Regions from separate parts of the Novosphingobium pituita genome, predicted to be linked through region 2. Evidence: predicted binding sites of a transcription regulator. Region 2 holds the regulator's gene; each other region holds the start of a gene.

Region 1 (3,269 bases), 240 kb from region 2:
ACCAGACTGACATGTTCGAGGAAATCGCCCAGCGTCTCGTACTCTTCCATCGCGCGGACGAGTTCGGAGAGGTTTTCGAGGCGGGCATTGGCCTCGGCGCTCTTTTCGGCCTGAAGCGCGCCGGTGTAGCCGCTCTCGTCGAGGATCGTGCGGGCCAGTTCAGACGGGGTGAGCGTGGCGATCTGGTCGCGCCAGCGCAGGAAATCGCGCACCAGTGCCAGAATCGTGTTGCGCGCGCGGGCGGGCAGTTCGTCGGTATCGGCGATGTCGTAGGCCGCGCGCAGCAGGGGCACCTGATGGGCGCGGGCAAAGCGGTGGAGCTTTTCGAGCGTCTTGTCGCCAAGGCCGCGCTTGGGGGTGTTGTAGATCCGCTCGAAGGCGAGATCATCCGAAGGCTGCGAGACGAGGCGCAGATAGGCCAGCGCATCGCGGATTTCGGCGCGCTCGTAGAAGCGGAAACCGCCGACGATGCGATAGGCCAGGCCGATCTGGATGAAGCGGTCTTCGAACTCGCGCGTCTGGAACTGTGCGCGCACGAGGATTGCCACGCGGTCGAGCGGGCAGCCCTCGCGTTCGAGGCGCTCGATCTCCTCGCCCACGCGGCGCGCTTCCTCGGGGCCATCCCAGACGCCGATCACGCGGACTTTGTCGCCGCCATCGCGCTCGGTCCACAAGTGCTTGCCCAGACGCTGGGCGTTCTCCTCGATCAGGCCCGAGGCCGCGCCCAGAATGTGCGGGGTGGAGCGATAGTTCTGTTCGAGGCGGATCACCGCCGCGCCGGGGAAATCCTTTTCAAAGCGCAGGATATTGGCGACTTCGGCGCCGCGCCACGAATAGATCGACTGGTCGTCGTCGCCCACCACGCAGATGTTCTTGTGGACTTGCGCGAGCAGGCGCAGCCACAGGTACTGGACCGCGTTGGTGTCCTGATATTCGTCGACCATGATGTAGCGGAAGCGGTCCTGCCAGCTTTCCAGCACGTCGCGATGCTGGCGGAAGATCGTCAGCATGTGGAGCAGGAGATCGCCGAAATCGCAGGCGTTGATCGTGCGCAGGCGGTCCTGATAGAGGCCGTACATCTTCGCGCCGCGCCCGTTGGCATAGGCCTCGTTCTCGCCCGCATCGAGATCGGCGGGCGTCAGGCCCCGGTTCTTCCAGCGGTCGATCAGCCCGGCCAGTTGCTTGGCGGGCCAGCGCTTGTCGTCGATGCCTTCGGCCTGGATCAGCTGCTTGAGCAGGCGCATCTGGTCGTCGGTGTCGAGGATGGAAAAGCTGCTGGTGAGGCCGACGAGTTCGGCATGGCGGCGCAGCATCTTGGCGGCAATCGCGTGGAACGTGCCGAGCCAGGGCATCCCTTCGACCGAAGGGCCGATCAGGGCGCCCACGCGCTCGCGCATCTCGCGCGCGGCCTTGTTGGTGAAGGTCACGCACAGGATCTGCGAGGGCCAGGCGAGGCGCTGGCGCAGCAGATTGGCGAGCCGCGCGGTGAGCGCGGCGGTCTTGCCGGTGCCCGCGCCTGCCAGCATCAGCACGGGCCCTTGCGTGGTGAGCACGGCCTCGCGCTGGGGCGGGTTGAGCGCGGCAAGCCATTGCGGTTCGCCCTGCTGGGCGCCCTGATGCGCGGGGGCCGCTGCGGGCGTGGAACGGGCGGCGTCGGAAGAGGGGGGGAAGCTGGTCACGCCGGAACAGGTAGGGAACCGTGCGGGCGGGCGCAAGGCGCAATCGGCGGGGCGGAAAGGCTCGGGGCCCTGGCGGAGAACAGTCTCAAACGCATTTTATTGTGCGGTGCATCCTAATGAAATCAACGGCTCATCGCAGTTGCAGGGCACTTTTCACGCCCTGCCCCGCGATGGCGACGTCTGGTCGATCAGCGGGAAACCTTTGGCGTCCGCGATGCGTAAGGGCCCGCATCGGGTCAGGACAACAGGAGGAGATCCCATGAAGACGTTTATGTCCATCGGCGCGTTTGCGCTCGCCACGGCCGCCCTTCCGGTCGCCGCCCAGGCCCAGACCGCCGCGCCTGCGGCCCCTGCTGCTTCTGCGGCAACTCCGGCTCAGGCTCCGGCTGGGCCTTTCACGATGACCACGGCACAAAAGGCGCAGTATGATCGCTGGGCGAGTGACCTGAAGACCAAGTACGATGCCTGGCCGTCGGGCCAGCAGGAATATTTCTGGTCGCTCGGTCCCGACGAACAGCAGGGCTGGTGGGCCCTGAGCGACGTGCAGCGCGGGCAGGTTCTGGCGATGACCCCGGACCAGCGCGCGCAAGTCTGGCCTTCGATCGTGGCACAGGTCAAGGGTCGCGCCACGGCTTCGGCCAGCAGTGCGCGAGCAAAGGCTGGCGGCACGTCCTGATTGCCACGCGCCGTGTGATCCTTGAAAAGGGCGCTGGTTCGGCCAGCGCCCTTTTTTCGGGATGGGTGGGCAGGGGGCGTGCATGTTCCTGTCGTCAAATCTGCTTGCAGGTGCGGAAAGTTGCGCATTTTTGGCACGGGTCGCTTGGTTCGTGTCCTGTTGGTCTTGACAAGGCAGCGGGGGCCGGGAAGGCCCCGTCGATGCATTCGAACCGTGTTTCCCCTTATCGCCAGCATGCCCGTATCCTGACCGCCAGCCTCGTGGGCACGGCGGTGGAGTTCTACGATTTCTATATCTACGCCACCGCGGCCGCGCTGGTGATCGGGCCCCTGTTCTTCCCGGCGCAGTCGCCTTCGGCGCAAGTGCTGCTCTCGTTCATGACCTTCGGCCTTGCTTTCGTGGCGCGGCCCGTGGGGGCGGTGGCTTTCGGCCATTTTGGCGACAGAGTCGGGCGCAAGTCGACGCTGGTGGCCTCGCTGATGCTGATGGGCGGATCGACGGTGCTGATCGCGTTCCTGCCGACTTATGCGATGGCCGGGCCGGTGGCGCCGTTCCTGCTGTGCCTGCTCCGGTTCGGGCAGGGCTTTGGCCTTGGCGGCGAATGGGGCGGGGCCTCGCTGCTGGCGGTCGAGAACGCGCCCAAGGGCTGGGAAGCGCGCTTTGGTTCCGCGCCGCAACTGGGGGCGCCGCTCGGGTTCCTGTGTGCCAACGGGCTGTTCCTGATCCTGGGGGTGACTTTGCCCGAGGCGGCCTTTGCGAGCTGGGGCTGGCGCGTGCCGTTTCTGGCGAGCGCGCTGCTGGTCGGGCTTGGCCTGTGGGTGCGGCTCAAGATCGGGGAAACCGCCGCTTTCGAGCAGGCAAAGAACGACGCCCCGCCGCCCAAGGTGCCGGTCGGGCGGCTGATGGCCGATCAT
Region 2 (3,269 bases):
CGCGAGATCCACCATCCCAACGAGATCGCCCAGAATCAGGCGTTCTGCTGCGCGGGCAGTCTGGCCAATCCGGCCAATTCGGGCGCGCGGACGTGGATGCACAACAACTTCCTCGTCGAACGCTCGGGCAAGATGAGCAAGTCTTCGGGCGAGTTCCTGCGCCTGCAACTGCTGATCGACAAGGGCTACCACCCGCTCGCCTATCGCCTGCTGTGCCTTCAGGCGCACTATCGCAGCGAACTGGAATTCTCGTGGGAGGGCCTTGGCGCCGCGCTCACGCGCCTCAAGCGGATGGTCATGGCTGTTGCGCAACTGCGCGAGCGGGTCGAGGCTGGCGCTTCGGGCGAGGGCTGGGAGCGCCATGCGAAGATCGCGCCGCTGGTCGAACGCTTCGACGCGGCGATTTCCGATGATCTCAATACCGCCGTGGCGCTCACGGTGATGGACGAGGTGATCGCGCTCAAGAAGGTCGATCCGGCGCTCAAGCTGGCAGCGATCGGCGCGCTCGACGCGGTGCTGGGCCTGCAACTGACCACTCTGGCGCGCACCGACCTGCGCCTGACGCCCAAGGGCGCGACAATCACGCCCGAGGCGATTACAGCCGTGCTCGACGAACGCCGCGCGGCCCGTGCGGACAAGGATTTCGCGCGCAGCGATGCCCTGCGCGACGATCTGGCCACGCAGGGGGTCGAGGCGATGGACGGCGATCCGCTGGGCTGGGACTGGCGCCTGGGCTGAGCATGGTCAGGTCCCGTGCCGCCTGACGCGGATACGGGACCTGCTCCCTTCAGGCGGGGATGATTTCCAGCGACAGGGCCGGGGCGCCCCCGGCAATCGCGATCAGGCGGTCGATATTGGGGTGGGCGCCGGGCGTGGTGCGCGCGCCGGGGGTATGTTCGGCAAAGATTTCGAGGCCGAGTTCGGCAGCCTGCGCGTCGAGCGTGGCAAAGCGCGTCTTCAGATACTGGTAGACCGCGAGCGAGCCCTGCTGGCCCGGCTGGTTGGCAATGCTGCCTGCAAGTGTGCCATTGGCGTCGAACAGGTCGATCCGGGCCACGCCGTCGATGGCGGGAAGCCGGGCGAGATTATCCTTGAACGAGGGGCCGAACAGGAGCGTGGTCGTCATGGCAAAAAGCACCTTTGAAACGAAGGAAGTGCAGGGGGCTGGCAGGGTCTTCTGAGGCGACTGCCAGCCCCCTGCAACCGGTTTCGCTCAGTGGTAGCGGCGCAGGAGACCGGCGAGCTTGCCCTGTACCTCGATCTCGCTTTCGGCGTAGAATTGCGGTTCGTAGGCGGCATTGGCCGGGTCGAGGCGGATGCGGCCGCGTTCGTGGCGCAAATACTTGAGCGTGGCTTCCTCGCCATGGATGAGGGCAACCACGATCTCGCCATCGCGGGCGACATTGGTGCGGCGCACAAGCGCGACATCGCCATCGAGAATGCCGGCGTCGACCATCGAATCGCCTGAAACTTCGAGCGCATAATGTTCGCCCGAGCCGAGCAGGGCGGCAGGCACGGGAAGCATGGCGCTGCCCTCGATCGCCTCGATCGGCATGCCTGCGGCGATCCGGCCATGAAGCGGGATTTCGACCACGTCGTTGGCGGGCTTGCGCAGCGGGGGCGTGCTTGCCGGGGCGGCACTCGTGGCGCGGGCACGCGACGGTGCCTTGGTGGCCAGGCTCTCGGGCTCGCGGATCACTTCGAGGGCGCGGGCGCGGTTGGGCAGGCGGCGGATGAAGCCGCGTTCTTCCAGCGCGGAGATCAGGCGGTGGACGCCTGATTTCGACTTGAGGTCGAGCGCCTCCTTCATTTCCTCGAACGAGGGGGAGATGCCGGACGCATCAAGCCGCGTCTGAATGAACGAGAGCAGTTCGTGCTGCTTGCGCGTAAGCATCCGCAAGTCTCCTTTGGCGAACGAATGCGGAACGAATAAGCAACCAAACCGAACCCGTCAAGCAAATCCGCCACAATCGAGCAGATAGATCGGCACTTCACTCGCTTCTGGCTGCATTGGCGCGCGCGCTTCGCGGCGCACGAGGCAATTGGCCCGTGCGATGGGCGAGAGTGCGCCCGAATCCTGCAACGGGTCGAGCATGACCTTGCGGCCATCCCATTGTCCGCGCAAAAATTCGGTGCGGCTGCCCCCTGCAGGCATGGCTTCGCCCAGCGGCACCATCAGCGGGCGGGGCAGGGGGTGGGCGGCGCCCAGCGTGGCGCGCAGCAGCGGCAGCAGGAACAGGTGTGCGGTCACGAAGGCCGAGGCCGGATTGCCCGGAAGGCCGAGGATCACTTGCGACTGGTGCTCGCGCGGGCGGCGTCCGACGAGGATCGGCTTGCCCGGCTTGATCCCAACCCGCCAGAAATCGAGGCTGGCGCCAATGGCTTCGAGGGCGGGGCGCACGAGGTCGTGATCGCCGACCGAGGCGCCGCCGCTGGTTACCACGATGTCGGCCTCGCGCGCGGTGTCGAGCGCGCTGGCCAGTGCATCGAGGCGGTCGGGCACGGGGCCGATACGGGTGACCTTGACCGGCAGGCTCGATGCCATGGCCGCCAGCATCGGGCCATTGCTGGCCGGGATCTGGTGGGGGAGCAGCGGGTGGCCGGGGGCGGCCAGTTCGTCGCCGCTGTCGATCACCGCGACGGTAAGGGGACGGTGGACGGGCAGGTGGGAGTGACCTGCGGCGATGGCCAGCGCGATCTGGGCGGGCCCCAGGCGGGTGCCGGATTCGAGCAGGGGATGGCTGGTGGCAAAGTCCATGCCCGAGGGGCGGATATGGCGCCCGAGCGGGTCTGGCGGGGTTCCGGTGAAGGCCACCTGATCGCCGTGGCGAGCCGTGTCTTCCTGAAGCAGGACCATGTCGGCCCCGGCAGGCAGGGCCGCGCCGGTGCTGATGCGGACGGCCTCACCCGGCCCGACCGTACCGGTGAACGGATGCCCGGCGGCGCTTTCGCCCACGACTTCCCACGGGCCGGGCATGTCGGCCTGACGCAGGGCATAGCCGTCCATCGCCGAAAGGGCGGTGGCGGGCTGGGTACGCTCGGCCAGCAGGGGGCCTGCCAGATAGTGGCCGAGGCATTCGGCGCTGGCGATGTGTTCGATGGCCACGCGCGGGGCGAGCGCGATCAGGCGGGCCTGCGCCTCTTCAAGCGCGAGCGGGGGCTTGCGCGGGCGCCCCTGGGGAACGGGATTGGTCACGGGAAATGTCTCACTCGGGGCAGGTCCAGTCGCCCGACTTGCCGCCGCGCTTGGCGATCAGGCGGACGGCCTC
Region 3 (3,269 bases), 1.1 Mb from region 2:
CCAGCATCAACAGGACATCAGGCCATGAACCGCGCCACGAACCGCGCAACCCTCCCGATCGTGCTGGGGGTGGCCCTCCTGTTCGCGCTGCCGCTCAGCCTGATGGCCGGACAGGTGTGGATCAACCCCTTCGGCCACACGGGCAACAACGCGATGGTCATTCTGGCGCAGTTGCGCCTGCCGCGCGCGGTTCTGGCCGTGGTGGTGGGGGGCGGTCTGGGGGCGGCGGGCGCGGCCATGCAGGGCTACTTGCGCAATCCGCTGGCCGATCCGGGCCTGTTCGGGGTGGCGCCGCTGGCTGCGCTGGGGGCGGTGCTTTCGCTGTTCACCGGCTATGCGGTGCAGCCTTTCGCGCTTCCGGCCATGGCGCTGGCGGGGGCGGCGGCGGGGATGGTCCTGCTGGCGGTGATCGCTTCAGGGCCGCGCACGGGGCTGGCGGGCGGGGTGGCGCTGTTCACGCTGGCGGGCATGATGCTGTCGAGTCTGGCAGGCGCGCTGACCAGTCTGGCGATCAGCCTTGCCCCCAACCCGTTTGCGCTGACCGAGATCGTGACATGGCTGATGGGCGCGCTGACCGATCGCTCGTGGCGCGACGTGGCGGTGGCCGCGCCGCTGACGCTGGCCGGGCTGGTGGTGCTCTGGCGGGCGGGGCCCGCGCTCGATGCGCTGACGCTGGGCGAACTGGCGGCGCGTTCGATGGGGCTCGATCCGGGGCGCTTGCGCTGGATGATGGTGGCGGGCGTGGGGCTGGTGGTCGGCGCCGGGGTTTCGGCGGCGGGGGTGATCGGCTTTGTCGGCCTGATGGTGCCCCATATCGTGCGCCCGTTCACCGACCGGCGCCCGTCGAGCCTGATCCTGCCCAGCGCGCTGGCCGGGGCCCTGCTGCTGCTGGTGGCCGATGCCTTGTGTCGCAGCCTGCCGCTGGCGGGTGGCGAACTGCGCCTGGGCATTGCGCTCAGCCTGATGGGCGCGCCGTTTTTCCTCCATCTCCTGCTGCGCCTGCGGCGCGGTCTGGCGTGATCTGACCCGACGGGAACCGCATATGGATCTGATGGCCGAAGCTGTAACCGTGGTGGGGCGCCTGCGCGAGGTGAGCGTGGGGCTGGCCGCCGGGCGCGTCACGGTGGTCTGTGGGCCCAACGGGGCGGGCAAATCGACCCTGCTGGCGGTTCTGGCCGGCTTGCAGGCGCCCGATGCGGGCCGTGTCGTGCTCGGCCACAATCGCCTGACCGACCTGACCCCGCGCGAGCGGGCCATGGCCGTGGGCTATCTGCCACAGGCCGGCGAAGTGGCCTGGAACGTGACGGTCGAGACACTGGTGCGGCTGGGCCGCCTGCCGCATCGCACGTCCGACAAGCTCGACGCAGCGGCCGCCGCTGCCGCGATCCGGGCGCTCGATCTCCAGTCGCTGGCCGCGCGCGAGGTGGGCACGCTCTCGGGGGGGGAGCGCGCACGGGCCCTGCTGGCACGGGTTCTGGCCGGACAGCCGCGCTGGGTTCTGGCCGATGAACCGTTTGCCGCGCTCGATCTGGCCCACCAGCAGGCGCTGATGGCCCATTTCCGCCGTCTGGCCGATCAGGGTGTGGGTGTGGCCGTGGTGATGCACGATCTGTCGCTGGCGATGAACCATGCCGATCATGTCATCGTGCTGGAGCGCGGGACAGTGGCGGCCTCGGGCGCGCCCCATGTCGCACTTTCGCCCGAGGTGCTGCATCAGGTCTGGGGGGTCAATGCCCGCTGGTTCGGGGACGGGCGGGCGCGGGCGCTGGCGATCGGCTGAACGCGCCGGGGGGCAGGGCGCGGCTTGCAAGTATTGTCTGGCGGCGGGGTGCTTCCCACATGATGGGGCCTGATGTCGCGCTTTTCCGGTCGGGCGCCGCCATGGCGCGCAGCGGGCTTGCATGAATTGAACAAATATGGAACACCGGCCGCCATGTCGACTTCTGCTTCTGCTCTTCCGGCCCGCAGCCGGGCAGGCGCGCGCAGCGCCCTGACCACCCTTTCCGTGCGCGGCGCGCGCGAACACAATCTCAAGGGCGTGGATGTCGATCTCCCGCGCGACAGCCTGGTGGTGATCACCGGGCTTTCCGGCTCGGGCAAGTCGAGCCTGGCATTCGACACGATCTATGCCGAAGGCCAGCGCCGCTATGTCGAATCGCTCTCGGCCTATGCGCGCCAGTTCCTCGAAATGATGCAGAAGCCCGATGTCGAGCATATCGACGGCCTCTCGCCGGCGATTTCCATCGAGCAGAAGACGACCAGCCGCAACCCGCGCTCGACCGTGGCGACGGTGACCGAGATCTACGACTACATGCGCCTGCTCTGGGCGCGCATCGGGGTGCCCTATTCGCCCGCGACGGGCCTGCCGATCAGCGCGCAGACGGTCAGCCAGATGGTCGACCGCGTGATGGCCCTGCCCGAGGGGACACGCGCCTATCTGCTCGCCCCGGTGGTTCGCGCGCGCAAGGGCGAATACCGCAAGGAACTGGCCGAGTGGCAGAAGGCGGGTTATACCCGCGTGCGGATCGACGGCGAGCTTTATTCCATCGAGGACGCCCCCGCGCTCGACAAGAAGCTCAAGCACGACATCGAGGTCGTGGTCGACCGCATCGCGGTCAAGGACGGCATCCAGACGCGTCTGGCCGACAGTTTCGAACAGGCGCTCAAGCTGGCCGAGGGCCTCGCCTATATCGACCTTGCCGATACCACCGTGGCCGCGCTCAATGGCGAGACACCGCCCGAGGAGCCGAAAAAGGCCGGAAAGGGCAAGAACGCGAAAGGCGGCCAGCTCAAGGGGGCCGGGCTGCCCGACAACCGCATCGTCTTTTCCGAGAAGTTCGCCTGTCCGGTCTCGGGCTTCACGCTCGATGCGCTCGAACCGCGCCTGTTCTCGTTCAACGCCCCGCAAGGGGCCTGCCCGGCCTGTGACGGCCTTGGCGAAAAGCTGCTGTTCGACCCGCAACTGGTCGTCCCCAACGAGCATCTGAGCCTCAAGCAGGGGGCCGTGGTGCCCTGGGCCAAGTCGAACCCGCCCAGTCCCTATTACATGCAGGTTCTCGCCAGCCTTGCCGCCCATTTCGGCTTCAGCCTCGAAACCCCGTGGGAGCAGCTCCCGGTCGAGGTGAAGATCGTCATCCTCCACGGGACGGCGGGCAAGGCCGTGCCGCTGACCTTCATCGACGGCAAGAAGAGCTACACCGTCGCCAAGGCCTTCGAAGGGGTGATCGGCAATCTCAACCGCCGCATGCTCCAGACCGAAAGCGCGTGGA
Region 4 (3,269 bases), 750 kb from region 2:
GCGGGCCTTTTGCGCGGCGGTTTCAGGGGTGAAAGGGGGCAGCGGCGGGCGGTTCACCGGGCTTTCGCCATCAGCGCGGCAGCCTGGCGCGCCTCGGCTTCGCGGACAGGCAGGGTGGCCGCCATGCGCTGGTTGTAGGCGGCCAGGATTGCGGGCGGCGCGCTGTCAGGCGTGCCGGCATTGAAAGGCGGTGCGGGGGCATATTCCAGCCCCAGTTGCAGCGACTGCGCCAGATCCTCGCCCCCCAGTTCGGCCAGCACCGACAGCGCGAAGTCAATTCCCGCTGTCACCCCGCCCCCTGTGATGATGTTCCCGTCGCGCACCACGCGGCCCGCATCCGGCGTGGCGCCAAACAGGGGCAGCAGATGACGCCATGCCCAATGACTGGCCGCGCGCCGGCCCTGCAACACCCCTGCCGCGCCCAGGATCAACGAGCCGGTGCAGACCGAAGTGATGTAGCGCGCGTTCCGGCAGAGGCGGCGGATCTGCGAGACAAAGACCTCGTCGAGCGCGACCTGCGTGGCCGTGGCGCCACCGGGTACGCAGATCAGATCGCAAGCGTCTATATCTGCCAGCTTCGCCGTCCCTGCAAAAACCAGCCCTTCGGTTGCCACATCGCCGCCATCGCGGCTGGCGACCAGCGTTTCGCTGTCGGGCAGGCGGGAGAGGAACTGGTGCGGGCCGGTGAAATCGAGCTGGGTCATGCCCGGAAACACGGCAAAGACGATGCGGAACGGTTGAGCGGTCAAGGCAGCCTCCTGTTGGGAAGGCCCCTGTCTTCGCGCGAAGGTCGCCTTGACGAAATGACAATGATCCCTCATTTCAGGCCATGCCTCGCACCATCGGCCTCTATCTCTACGAGGATTTTCAGCTCCTTGATGCCTGCGGCCCGATCACCAGTTTCGAGATCGGGGGGCGGATGGGGGGCGATGCCTATCGGCTGGTCCTGCTGTCGGCCCGGGGCGGGCCAATCCGCAGTTCTTCGGGGGTATCGCTCGAAACGGGGGCCGCCGATGATGCGCCGTTGATCGACACGCTGATCGTGGTGGGCGGCAATGGCAGTCGCGAGGCCATGCGCGATACGGCCAATCTTGCCTTCCTGCGCCAGGCTGCAAGCACGGTGCGGCGGCTGTGCAGTGTCTGCTCGGGTGCCTTTCTGCTGGCAGGGGCGGGGGTTCTCGACGGGCGTCGGGCGACGACCCACTGGCGGCGGGCCGGGCTTCTGGCTCGGTTGTTTCCCGCAGTGAAGGTCGAGCCCGACCGCATCCATATCCGCGACGGCCATGTATGGACATCTGCCGGGATCACGGCGGGCATCGATCTGGCGCTGGCCCTGATCTCGGACGATCTGGGCGAGGATCTGGCCCGCCGCGTGGCGCAGGACATGGTGGTCTATTACCGGCGTCTGGGTGGCCAGTCGCAATTTTCGGCACTGGCGGAACTGGGCGGAGACAGCACGCAATTTGCCCCCTTGCTCGACTGGATCCGCGCGCATCTCGATCAGCGCCTGACGGTCGAGGTTCTGGCCGCGCAGGCCGCGATGAGCCCGCGCAATTTCTCCCGCGCCTTCACCCGCGAGATGGGGATGAGCCCGGCCAGGGTGGTCGAACGCCTGAGGCTGGAGGTCGCTCGCGACCGCGTGGAGAACAGCCCCGCGCCTATCGAGGAAGTGGCCGCCGCGCTGGGCTTCCACGACCCGGAACGCATGCGCCGGGCCTTTCTGCGTGCCTTCGGGCAGCCCCCTCAGGCCATGCGCCGGATCGCCCGCAAGGGGTAAGTGCCCGATCCGAAAATCCCGTTTCGGATCGCTCGGCACCGGCCCGCAAGGGCGACCCGGCCAACCGGGGGCACGGCCATTTGCCGATGTGCTTGCGGGGTGGACGAGAATTCCAAGAGGGTCTTGCTGACGGCGAAAATAGAACATAAGAAGAACGAATGCGAATCGTCGATGCCCTGCCTGCACCTGTAGCCCAGCCTGAAGCCGGCTTTTGGGCGAGCGGGATCGCATCGCTGGACAAGGCGCTGGCAGGCGGGCTCGGGTATGGGCAGGTCCACGAAATCTATGCCGCCGAGCCGGACGATGCCAGTTCGGCAGCAGGTTTTGTCACGGGCCTTGCCGTGGGCATGTGCATGGGCCGTGGCAGGGCGAAGGAAAAGGCCCGGCAGCCCCTGCTCTGGCTGCGCGAGCAGCGTTCGGTCCAGTCTGCGGGCATCTTGCAGGCGGGGGGCTGGGCTGAACTGGGGGGCGCGCCCGGCCATGGGCTGGTGGGGCTCGTGCCCGATACCCTCTCGCTGCTGCGCGCGGCTGCCGAGGCGCTGCATTGTGGCAAGCTGGGCGCGGTCATACTGGAAGGGTGGGGAGCCATGCGCGCGCTCGACCTTACCGCCAGCCGCCGCCTGGTCCTCGCTGCTGAAAAATCGGGTGTTCCCCTGCTGCTCCTGCGCGTCGATGCCAGGCCTGTTCCCAGTGCGGCGCGCACGCGCTGGCAGGTCGCATCGGCCCCTTCGCGGGCCTTGCCCGGCAATGCACCGGGCCTGCCCACATTCGACTTGACCCTGTTGCGCCAGCGTTCGGGCCCGTGCGGCCTCGACTGGCGACTGGAGTGGGACCGTGATCAACGCCAATTCCGTGAAGCGCCGCTATCTGGCGCTGTGGTTTCCGTTCCTGTCGACCGACCGCTGGCGGATCGCGCAGACGCGGCAGAACAGGAACGCGTTGCAGGGGCAGGCCGGTACCGCGCCGCCTGACATGGCAGAAGGCATGCCTCTCCCGCTGGCGATGATCGCCAGGGTGAGGGGGGCCCTCCGGCTTTGTGCCGTGGATGCAAGGGCCGGGGCGCTGGGCATTGCGCCGGGGATGACGCTTGCCGATGCCCGCGCGCTGGAGCCCGAACTGGTCGTTGCCGAAATGGACGCAGGTGCGGACCGCCACTGGCTCGAACGTCTGGCCCGCCACTGCCTCGACTGGACCCCGCGCGTCTCGCTGGCAGCGCCCGACGGGATCACGCTGGATATTGCGGGGGTGGATCACCTCTTCGGGGGCGAGGCCGGGCTGTGCGCGCAGGTCGAGGACGGCATGGCCGGTATCGGCATGGCGCTGCGCTGGGCTGCGGCCTCCACCCCGGAAGCGGCGCAGGCACTGGCCCGCCATGGCGCACTTCCCGTTCTGGACGAGCGGGAAGCCATCCGGGCGCTTCCCGTGCTGGCGCTGGGGCTCGACGGGGAATCCACGCTCGCGCTCAACCGTGCAGGCCTCAAGCGCGTGGGAG

The links. Region 2 encodes LexA, which represses DNA repair genes until DNA is damaged. Its sites were predicted from a motif close to GTTCCNCNCTTGTTCT; they were not measured.
Region 1: the regulator LexA is predicted to act here: its motif matches at 1,683-1,698, upstream of SBI20_RS06510 (ATP-dependent helicase).
Region 3: the regulator LexA is predicted to act here: its motif matches at 1,908-1,923, upstream of uvrA (excinuclease ABC subunit UvrA).
Region 4: the regulator LexA is predicted to act here: its motif matches at 1,918-1,933, upstream of SBI20_RS01875 (ImuA family protein).

What each region holds. Positions count from the first base shown of each region.
Region 1 covers NZ_BTFW01000001.1:1,390,706-1,393,974, reverse strand. The annotation lists gene SBI20_RS06510 (ATP-dependent helicase) at 1-1,679, opposite strand, end outside; gene SBI20_RS06505 (hypothetical protein) at 1,939-2,355, shown strand; gene SBI20_RS06500 (MFS transporter) at 2,556-3,269, shown strand, end outside.
Region 2 covers NZ_BTFW01000001.1:1,147,143-1,150,411, reverse strand. The annotation lists gene cysS (cysteine--tRNA ligase) at 1-738, shown strand, start outside; gene SBI20_RS05485 (DUF2322 family protein) at 788-1,126, opposite strand; gene lexA (transcriptional repressor LexA) at 1,214-1,894, opposite strand; gene SBI20_RS05475 (molybdopterin molybdotransferase MoeA) at 1,952-3,196, opposite strand; gene moaC (cyclic pyranopterin monophosphate synthase MoaC) at 3,207-3,269, opposite strand, start outside.
Region 3 covers NZ_BTFW01000001.1:55,249-58,517, forward strand. The annotation lists gene SBI20_RS00255 (ABC transporter substrate-binding protein) at 1-28, shown strand, start outside; gene SBI20_RS00260 (FecCD family ABC transporter permease) at 25-1,020, shown strand; gene SBI20_RS00265 (ABC transporter ATP-binding protein) at 1,052-1,780, shown strand; gene uvrA (excinuclease ABC subunit UvrA) at 1,934-3,269, shown strand, end outside.
Region 4 covers NZ_BTFW01000001.1:398,282-401,550, forward strand. The annotation lists gene SBI20_RS01860 (nuclear transport factor 2 family protein) at 1-57, opposite strand, end outside; gene SBI20_RS01865 (DJ-1/PfpI family protein) at 54-749, opposite strand; gene SBI20_RS01870 (GlxA family transcriptional regulator) at 830-1,777, shown strand; gene SBI20_RS01875 (ImuA family protein) at 1,936-2,748, shown strand; gene SBI20_RS01880 (Y-family DNA polymerase) at 2,780-3,269, shown strand, end outside.